Regions from separate parts of the Butyricimonas sp. BSD2780061689_150309_C8 genome, predicted to be linked through region 1. Evidence: riboswitches for the same ligand, from Rfam matches in the RefSeq annotation. Region 1 holds a riboswitch; the other holds the start of a gene.
The links. Region 1 has a riboswitch for cobalamin ahead of I2I33_RS04955 (anaerobic ribonucleoside triphosphate reductase). Riboswitches for the same ligand answer to the same signal wherever they lie in the genome.

Region 1 (4,439 bases):
ACATCTATGTAAGGTAGAATTTGGGAAAGTCGTCTGGAATTAATAATTTCCTCGTAGCGGAAACCCGTGTAGCACCAGATATTTTTGGATGTAATGATTTTCAGTCGTTTGGCCAATTGTGTGAATCCTTCTACTTGAAATAGCGGATCTCCCCCACTGAATGTTACGTCGGAGAAAGGATTGTTTGTGATTTTCGCTACAATATAATCCAAAGAAACAGGATGGCCGTTTCGTAAGTTCCAGGATTGTGGGTTATGGCAACCCGGGCAATGATGAGTACAACCCGCCGCATAGACGGACACCCGGAATCCGGGTCCGTCAACAACGGTGTCTTCAATAATGTCCAATAATGTAATAGTGTTAGTCATGTCTTACCCGGTCGTTTAGTTCTGCTAGTTTTGCGTGATTCCAGCGGTCAGTGGTACCTACCAGATAACCGGTAATTCTTTGTAAGCGGTCAATGTTCGTACTTCCGCATTTCGGACAGGTTTCCAAATGTGCGGAGGCATCCTCGAAACCGCAGTCCATGCAACGATTCCGGTTGTGGTTCACGGAGCAATACCCCATGTTGTACCGGTCCATCATATCGACAACTGACATAATCGTGCTTGGATTGTGGGTAGCATCCCCGTCTATCTCGACATAAAAGATATGGCCGCCCCGGGTCAAGTCGTGATAAGGTGCTTCAACCTCGGCTTTATGGCGGGCGCTGCATTTATAATACACGGGTACGTGATTGGAATTCGTGTAATATTCCCGATCCGTGATTCCTGGTAAGATGCCGAAACTTTTCTTGTCTTTTGCGGTAAATTTTCCGGAGAGTCCTTCGGCAGGAGTGGCGAGTACGCTGTAATTGTGTTGATATTTATCCGAGTACTCGTTTGCCTTGTCCCTGATGTGTGATACGATGCGTAGGCCGAGTTTCTGTGCATCGTCGTCTTCTCCATGATGTTTACCGGTTAGAGCAACTAGACATTCGGCCAAGCCAATAAAGCCGATTCCGAGAGTTCCTTGGTTAATGACGTTCTCGATAGTGTCGTCCGGTCCCAGTTTTTCACTACCCAGCCAGAGAGAAGACATAAGTAACGGGAATTGCTTTACCCGGGCTGTTTTCTGGAATTCGAGACGTCGGTGCAGTTGTAAAGCTGTTAAGTCGAGTATTTCATCCAGTTTTGAGAAGAATGTTTCCACCCGGGTGGTCTTGTCCTTTATTTCCATACATTCGATGGCAAGTCGTACGATGTTTACCGTGGAGAAAGAAAGGTTACCACGTCCGATAGAGGTTTTTTCTCCGAAGCGATTTTCGAATACGCGGGTACGACATCCCATAGTGGCTGTTTCGTAGCGGAATCGTTCGGGATCATCAGCTCTCCATTGTTCATGCTGGTTGAAAGTGGCATCCAAGTTTATGAAATTCGGGAAAAAACGACGCGCGGAAACCTTGCATGCGAACTCGTATAGATCATAATTCGGGTCTTCCGGAAGGTAGTTTACTCCTTTTTTCTTTTTCCAGATTTGAATCGGGAAAATAGCCGTGGCTTCGTTACCCACTCCCCGGTAGGTGGAACGCAATAATTCACGGATGACACAACGTCCTTCGGCAGAAGTGTCTGTACCGTAGTTGATGGAGCTGAAAACAACCTGATTACCTCCTCGGCTGTGGATGGTATTCATGTTGTGGATAAAAGCCTCCATGGATTGATGTACCCGGTTTACCGTGCGGTTGATGGCGTGTTGTAAAACTCGTTGTTCTCCGGTCAAACCTGATAATTCCCGGGGAATATAGTCTTGAATTTCGATGTGATAAAGATGGTTATAGTTTTCTCCGTTTAATTCTTCCAATACTTTGACTTCTTCCACGAAACTGGAACGTACATAGGGAGCCAGGTAAAAGTCAAAAGCGGGAATCGCCTGTCCCCCGTGCATCTCGTTTTGGGCGGTTTCCAGAGAGATACACCCTAGGATGCTGGCTGTTTCGATACGTTTGGCAGGACGTGATTCCCCGTGTCCGGCAAAGAATCCGTTTCTCAGAATCTTATCCAACGGGTGTTGCACACAGGTAAGGCTTTTCGTGGGGTAATAGTCTTTGTCGTGAATATGCAAGTAGCCTTGGCGAACTGCGGTTTTCACTTCTTCGGTTAACAAGTAGTCGTCAACAAAAGGCTTGGTAGTTTCACTGGAAAATTTCATCATCATCCCTGCCGGGGTGTCCGCGTTCATATTCGCGTTTTCCCGGGTAATGTCGTTGGATTTTGTTTCGATAATTTCCAGAAAAATATCTCTCGTTTTTGCTTTACGTGCAACGCTCCGCTGGTTTCGATAAGCGATATATAGTTGTGCCACATCTTTTCTGCGGCTTTTCATGAGTTCGATCTCTACATTGTCTTGTATTTCTTCCACGGTCATCTGTTCTGCCCCGCGGTAAGCGACCCGGTCGGCAATGGTGGATGCCAATTCCATATCCTCTCCCTGTGCCGTGTGGAGCATTGCCCGACGAATGGCCGCGATAATTTTTTCTTCATTAAAGCCGACAACCCGGCCATCCCTTTTTACAACTGTCTGAATCATGTCTTTCTTATTCCTTTAGTTTAGTTACAATTACATGAATTTTAATTTTGTTTTGGTTTGAGATGACTTTATGATTAAAAACGGGATGTAAGTATGTTTGAAATACCTGCGTTCCCGGCTTTTTCCTCGAAAGCCTTTGAAACCTCTGGTCTTGGCAGGTCTTCTGACTTGTTCCCGGTCAAGCGCCTTCCCGTTGGAAAACAGTGGCAATGTGATGCTTGAACGATTCAGTGAAACTTACAGCAGCGGGACTGTTCAGGATTTTCACCTGATTCCCTTTTAATCCTTGTTGAAGGAACCAAAATCTAGACAAATGTATAAATAATTTTTCTATTGGTGAGAGAAAAAATATCTTTTTTGGAAAACTTTCTTGTTTGATTTTTTCAAAAAGTTTTCCAAAAAGAATTTTTTGATCTAAGATAGTGATGCCAGCAGAGTGTTTAAATTGGATGCGAAAATTTTTACAGACATGGCAAGTAGAATGATGCCAAAGAATTTTCGTAGAATGTAAACGCCGCCTTTCCCGAGAACCCGTTCTACTAAATAGACATTGCGTAGAACAATATAGACGACCGTCATGTTAAGAAGAATGGCAATGATAATACTAAAAACGCTACATTCAGCTTTAAGTGTCAGCGTGGTTGCTAATGCCCCGGCTCCCGCGATAAGCGGAAAGATAACAGGTACGATTGTTGCCGAACCTTCCGGGCCATCATTTCTGAAAATCTCGATACTAAAGGTCATTTCTATGGCGAGTACGAAAAGCACTAATGCCCCGGCAAGGGCAAAAGAGGAAATGTCGATGTTGAATAATTTCAATAATCCGTCTCCTGCGAAAAGAAATGCTATAAATATAACGAGAGATATTCCTGCGGCTTTTTCGGCACTGACTTTTTTTCCTGCATCATTCAACCCGATAATAATAGGAGTTGATCCCGTGATGTCGATCACGGCGAAAAGTACCATAAAGGCGGTGAATATTTCTTTTATATTGATACTGAAGTCCATATTCGTATAACATGAAATTTGCGGGTTACAAGTGCTGTACGTATTTATGAAACCAACGTTAAAGAGGTGTACTGTCACTTGTAGTCCCGCAAATTTACGATTATTTTTTATAATTCCCATATTTCGGCATCGGAGGGTACGTGTATCCGTGCGGATAACGGGGCGATGCGTGTGATATTTAATAGGTGTTTATAGGTGAAGTTTTCGGAAATCGAGTTGTTCCCCCAACTTCCGCACCCGAGGGTGTTGGTCACGGGGAGCCCGTTTTGTATGGAACCTCCGGCCGTGGTAGCACACGGGGCATTCACGATCAGGCGTGATACGGAGAGTTCTGTTCCAGCCTTGATGATGTTTGCCTGATTGTTGGAGTGGATTCCGGCCGTGTGTCCGTTTCCTTCCATGAACAGATTTGTTTTGGCGATTTTTATCGCTTCATCAAAGTTGTCATAAGCGAATGCAGCCATGACGGGACACATTTTTTCTTTGCAGATGAGGTCGTCACGTCCTATTCCGTGAGCTTCTACCACGAGGACTCGGGTGTTACCCGGTACGAAGATGCCGGCTTTGCTTGCGATTGTCTGAACGGATTGTCCGACAATATCCCTGCAAATATGCCCGTCTTCAAAAAGTGCATTAACTACTTTGTCTCGATCTTCTTCAGACACGATGTATGCCCCATGACGGCGGAAAGCGTCCATAACTTCCTGTTTGTCATCTTTGTGATAAATGAAACTCTGTTCCCCGGAACAGATGATGCCGTTGTCAAAGGAGCGACCGGTGATGACTTTTTCTGCCGCTACATCGAAATCAATAAATCGATCTAGGATAACCTGTACGTTACCTGCACCGACACCGAAAGAGGG
Region 2 (4,439 bases), on a different contig from region 1:
GCCTGTTAACGTCAACCTCATAAACTTCTTTTGCCAAGGCGTATATTGGGCCACCAATTTCCAAAGACTATAAGCCGGTTTTGTATTTTCACGAATCACCTCTATTTCTTGACCGCTATCGTCCGTTTCAGTGGATTTACTCTGTGACAATTTCTTAGAAGTCCACCGTCCGGAGAGAGAAACAGAACCATCCCGTTTCAATAATTTACCGCGTAATGTCGTGGTAAAATTCAAGGCGTGTTTTGAATTTCCGGACAATTGCAAATCCGTCTCCCGATCTCTCGCGTCAGTATAAGCATAAGTTCCCCTCAGCAACAATTGTTTAACCGGGTAATAAGTCAATGTTCCTTCTGCCCCGCGTATACGCACGGCCTCCACATTTGCATAATGCATTTCCGCTCCCAATTGTCCCGGTTCCGGATCTTCCACGTCAATAACAAAAGAATTAATTTTATCTTTTATCGTGTTCTGGTACCCTTCCACGCTTGCATTCAACCGTCCATTGTAAGTATATTCCGCCGAAACCGATAAATAATTGGAATACTCCGGTTTCAAATCTGGATTTCCAACATTATGCGACACACTTCCCATGTCAAAATCAGAATACAACTCCGTCAAGCCGGGAGCCTTAAATCCCCGACTATACCCGGCACGGAATTTAAAACTGCCCGGGGCATACATCAAATTTACTTTCGGGGTATATGCGTCACCAAAAACAGAATGGTGCGTGTAACGGAAACCTCCTACCAAATCCAGCTCCGGCAATATCTGCCAATCCACCTGCACGAAAACATTCGCATCGTTCACTTTTCTCACGGTTTGTTCCTTACCGTATTGCATCTTATTATAATTCCGAGTCCAGTTCCATTCAATTCCTCCAACAATCTCCACGTTCTTCAAAGGACTATAAATATCTGTCAAACGGGCTGTCTGCTCGTGAGAAGTCGCATTCGTACTATCTGCAAGATCAATCAAATCATACACGGTCTTACGAGTATAAAAATCTCCGTAATACACCGCATACAACTTATTCTTTTCCCCGAAGGCATGCTCCAATGATGCCCGGAATGTTTTGTTTAAACTGCGATAATGCGTTGGAGATTCTCCCTTGGGAGGATTCTCTACTTCATTCCAATAGAAAGAAGCTGAAGCCACCACTTTCGTCCGTTCATTATTCCATCCTACCTTCTCCTCTATATTCATATCATGTGAAGGATTCATCGTGTAAGACTGGGGTGTTTCGGGCGTAAGATCATACCCATCCGTGGAATTACGACGAAAAAGAGTCTGGGAGAAAAATCCCTTGTGAGCCAACCCGATCCCCGCATCCAACTGCAGATCATTAAACTTAGAATAACGAGCTTTTGCCCAGCCTTCCAAAGAGCGTTTCGGAGAATCCGTGATAATATTCACAACCATACCCATGGCACTTGACCCGTAAAGAGCAGAAGCCGCACCTTTCAAAATCTCGATCCGTTTAATATTGGACGTACTCAGCCGATCGAAATCGATAGGTCCCCCGGGAGTCTGAGATAACCTCTCCCCATCAACCAAGATAAGGATGTAACTATTTTCCAATCCCTGAATCTGGATATTATTACCGCGAGGGTCCACGTTAAAACGAAGCCCCGGAATATTGTACTCCAGAACATCCATCATACTCTCGTAATCATTTCGTTGTAACTCCTCGGCAGAAACGACACGAGTCATCACGGGAGCCTCGGAAATCACCTTTTCCGTTCTCGTACCTGTAATAACCACCTCGTCCAAATCCAACAAACTCTTCTTCAGCTTAATAACAAGCCCAGAGATCGTTCCAGGAGCCACATCAACTTCACGAGTCTCATACCCGACAGAACGAACCGTCAAAGTTGCTTTACGATTGGCAGGCACGTCAATTTTAAATTTTCCTTCCGTATCGCAAACACTCCCCCAACCTAACTCTTTCACCATGAGAGTTGATAAAGGTATTGCTTCCCCTGTTTCAACATCCACGACTTTTCCGGTTAATTTCACCGTTTTCACCGTATCAGCCATCACCTCCGGTTGAATCGCCATAAGTCTTGACATTGGCGCAAAATTCAATACAAGTACGCCACATACTAGCAATAAGATACTTTTCATGTTTATTATTTTTTCATAAACATTATAAACGCCACACGACAGCACACATCACGCACATCCGTGGCTTCATAAATGTTACTGTTAATAAAAACAATAGCTATTATTTTTTCCTTTTTATCATCCTTATTCCCGAGAACAATAAAAACATCTAATTTAGGCAGGTTTTCTGACTTTCTCCGCTTATGTCGCCTTCCCGGACGAACCAGTGGCATGAGGAGACTAAGCATTTCCCGTGTAACGGGAAAGAGATTACAGCAACGGGTATTGTTCCGGACTCTCACCGGATTCCCTTACATCCCATGCAGATAGCATGGGACTCACCAAAATCGACGCAAATATATAAAATAATTTATTTCTTAATGAAAAAAACAATTATTTTCTAATAATCAGCTAAAATATCTTACACCCATCTTCTGAAATCAAAAAAAGCTGTCCGGGAAATAACCGAACAGCCTCGTATATCGTATTATCGATACAATCTAACCCTTATGAGTATATCCCCATTTCAAATAAATGGCACCCCATGTAAATCCGGCACCAAAAGCAGCAAGGATCAAATTATCCCCCTTCTTCAGTTGGTCCTCCCATTCATACAGACACAACGGGATTGTTGCCGAGGTCGTGTTACCGTATTTTTGGATATTAACCATGACCTTCTCTTTGGGTAACCCCATTCGTTCCCCGGTAGCCTTGATAATACGCAGGTTTGCCTGATGAGGTACCAGCCAAGCCACGTCCTCCGAGGACAAGTTATTGCGTTCCATCACTTCCACCGACACGTCTGCCATGTTCGATACAGCATGTTTAAACACGGGCTGTCCTTCCTGGTAAATATAATGTTCCCGGGCTAAAACCGTATCAATGGTTGGCGGTTTCAAAGAGCCACCTGCTTTCATGTGTAGGTGAACACGTCCCATTCCATCCGAACGCAATATGTGGTCAATTACCCCCAAATCTTCAGTTGTCGGCTCCAGCAACACGGCGGCAGCCGCGTCTCCGAAAATAGGACAAGTTGCCCGATCCGTGTAATCCGTAATCGCGGACATCTTTTCAGCTCCCACGACAATCACTTTTTTATAACGCCCGCTCTCCACGTACTGCGTCGCCGTGATCAAGCCATATAGGAAACCGGAACATCCGGCATTAAGATCAAAACTAAAAGCATTCTTTATTCCCACCATATCGGAAATCACGTTCCCGTTAGCAGGGAAATGCATGTCGGCCGTAACCGTACAGCAAATCAATAAATCAACTTCTTCCGGTTTCAAACCTGTTTTACGAAACAAGTCCTCCACCGCTCTGGCCCCGAGGTAAGCACTGCCTTTACCGGCATCCCGCAAAATACGTCTCTCTTTTATACCGATTCGAGTCATGATCCATTCGTCTGTGGTATCTACCATCCGGCTCAACTCCTCGTTAGTTAGAATATAGTCGGGATAATACGCTCCTACCCCTGTGATTACCGCTCTTGGCCTTTCCATAAAATAAAAATTTTCAAATTGAATAATAGAATCAGACACCTATATACAATCATAGCCCCCTAGTACAGGGGGCTGTATTATCTAAGGCAATCTTTATCATTGCATCAAAATTATGCAACAACTGCTTTCTCAATAGCCAATTTACCCCTGTAATACCCACATTCCGGGCATACAGTATGATACTGAACTGCAGCACCACAATTTGAACACTTTGCTATTGCAGGAACCGTTGCCTTATCGTGAGTTCTTCTTTTATTCCTTCTCTGTTTAGAGATTCGGTGTTTAGGATGTGCCATTTCTCTCTAGTTTTATTTAGTTATTATTAATTAATTTCCTCAATTCATCCCAGCGGGGATCAATCTTATCATTCTCTTCTTCCATTGTCAACTCTTCCAGTACATGCTCCATTTCCTCGTTACATTCTCCCTCCGGGTGAACCACGCGAAGCGGGTAATTTAGCATATACACCTCATATAGCGGTTCACTCAAATCCAGATAATCATCATCTTGAGCCAAGATAATAAAATCATCATCATTTCCTTCCTCTCTCTCCCCGTACTTCGCGTACAAGTTCAATTCTCCGCTAATTGGTAACTCCATTTCCTCCAGACAGCGATCGCAAATTGCTTCTACCGTCCCTTCGATCGTCATCCGAACCTCCATCAGCAGGGATGATTTCACGATATTTACTCTCGCGTTTACTTTTCCTTTCGTTCCTTTTGTCGCGTCAAAACAATCAAAAAAACTGCCATCCATGACAAACTCGAAAGTGTGAACGCCTTCCCCTAAGCCTCTGTGGGCTATCTTATATTCTTTCAATCTGTCCACTACTCT

Region 2: linked by a shared signal. The riboswitch ahead of I2I33_RS00580 (TonB-dependent receptor) and the one ahead of I2I33_RS04955 (anaerobic ribonucleoside triphosphate reductase) in region 1 are both predicted to bind cobalamin.

The regions. Positions count from the first base shown of each region.
Region 1 covers NZ_JADMSV010000003.1:118,775-123,213, reverse strand. Annotated here, with positions in the region: gene nrdG (anaerobic ribonucleoside-triphosphate reductase activating protein) at 1-368, opposite strand, end outside; gene I2I33_RS04955 (anaerobic ribonucleoside triphosphate reductase) at 361-2,568, opposite strand; cobalamin riboswitch at 2,704-2,886, opposite strand; gene I2I33_RS04950 (MarC family protein) at 2,983-3,576, opposite strand; gene I2I33_RS04945 (aldehyde dehydrogenase family protein) at 3,684-4,439, opposite strand, start outside.
Region 2 covers NZ_JADMSV010000001.1:173,236-177,674, forward strand. Annotated here, with positions in the region: gene I2I33_RS00580 (TonB-dependent receptor) at 1-2,124, opposite strand, end outside; cobalamin riboswitch at 2,263-2,464, opposite strand; gene I2I33_RS00585 (beta-ketoacyl-ACP synthase III) at 2,604-3,605, opposite strand; gene rpmF (50S ribosomal protein L32) at 3,716-3,901, opposite strand; gene I2I33_RS00595 (YceD family protein) at 3,918-4,433, opposite strand.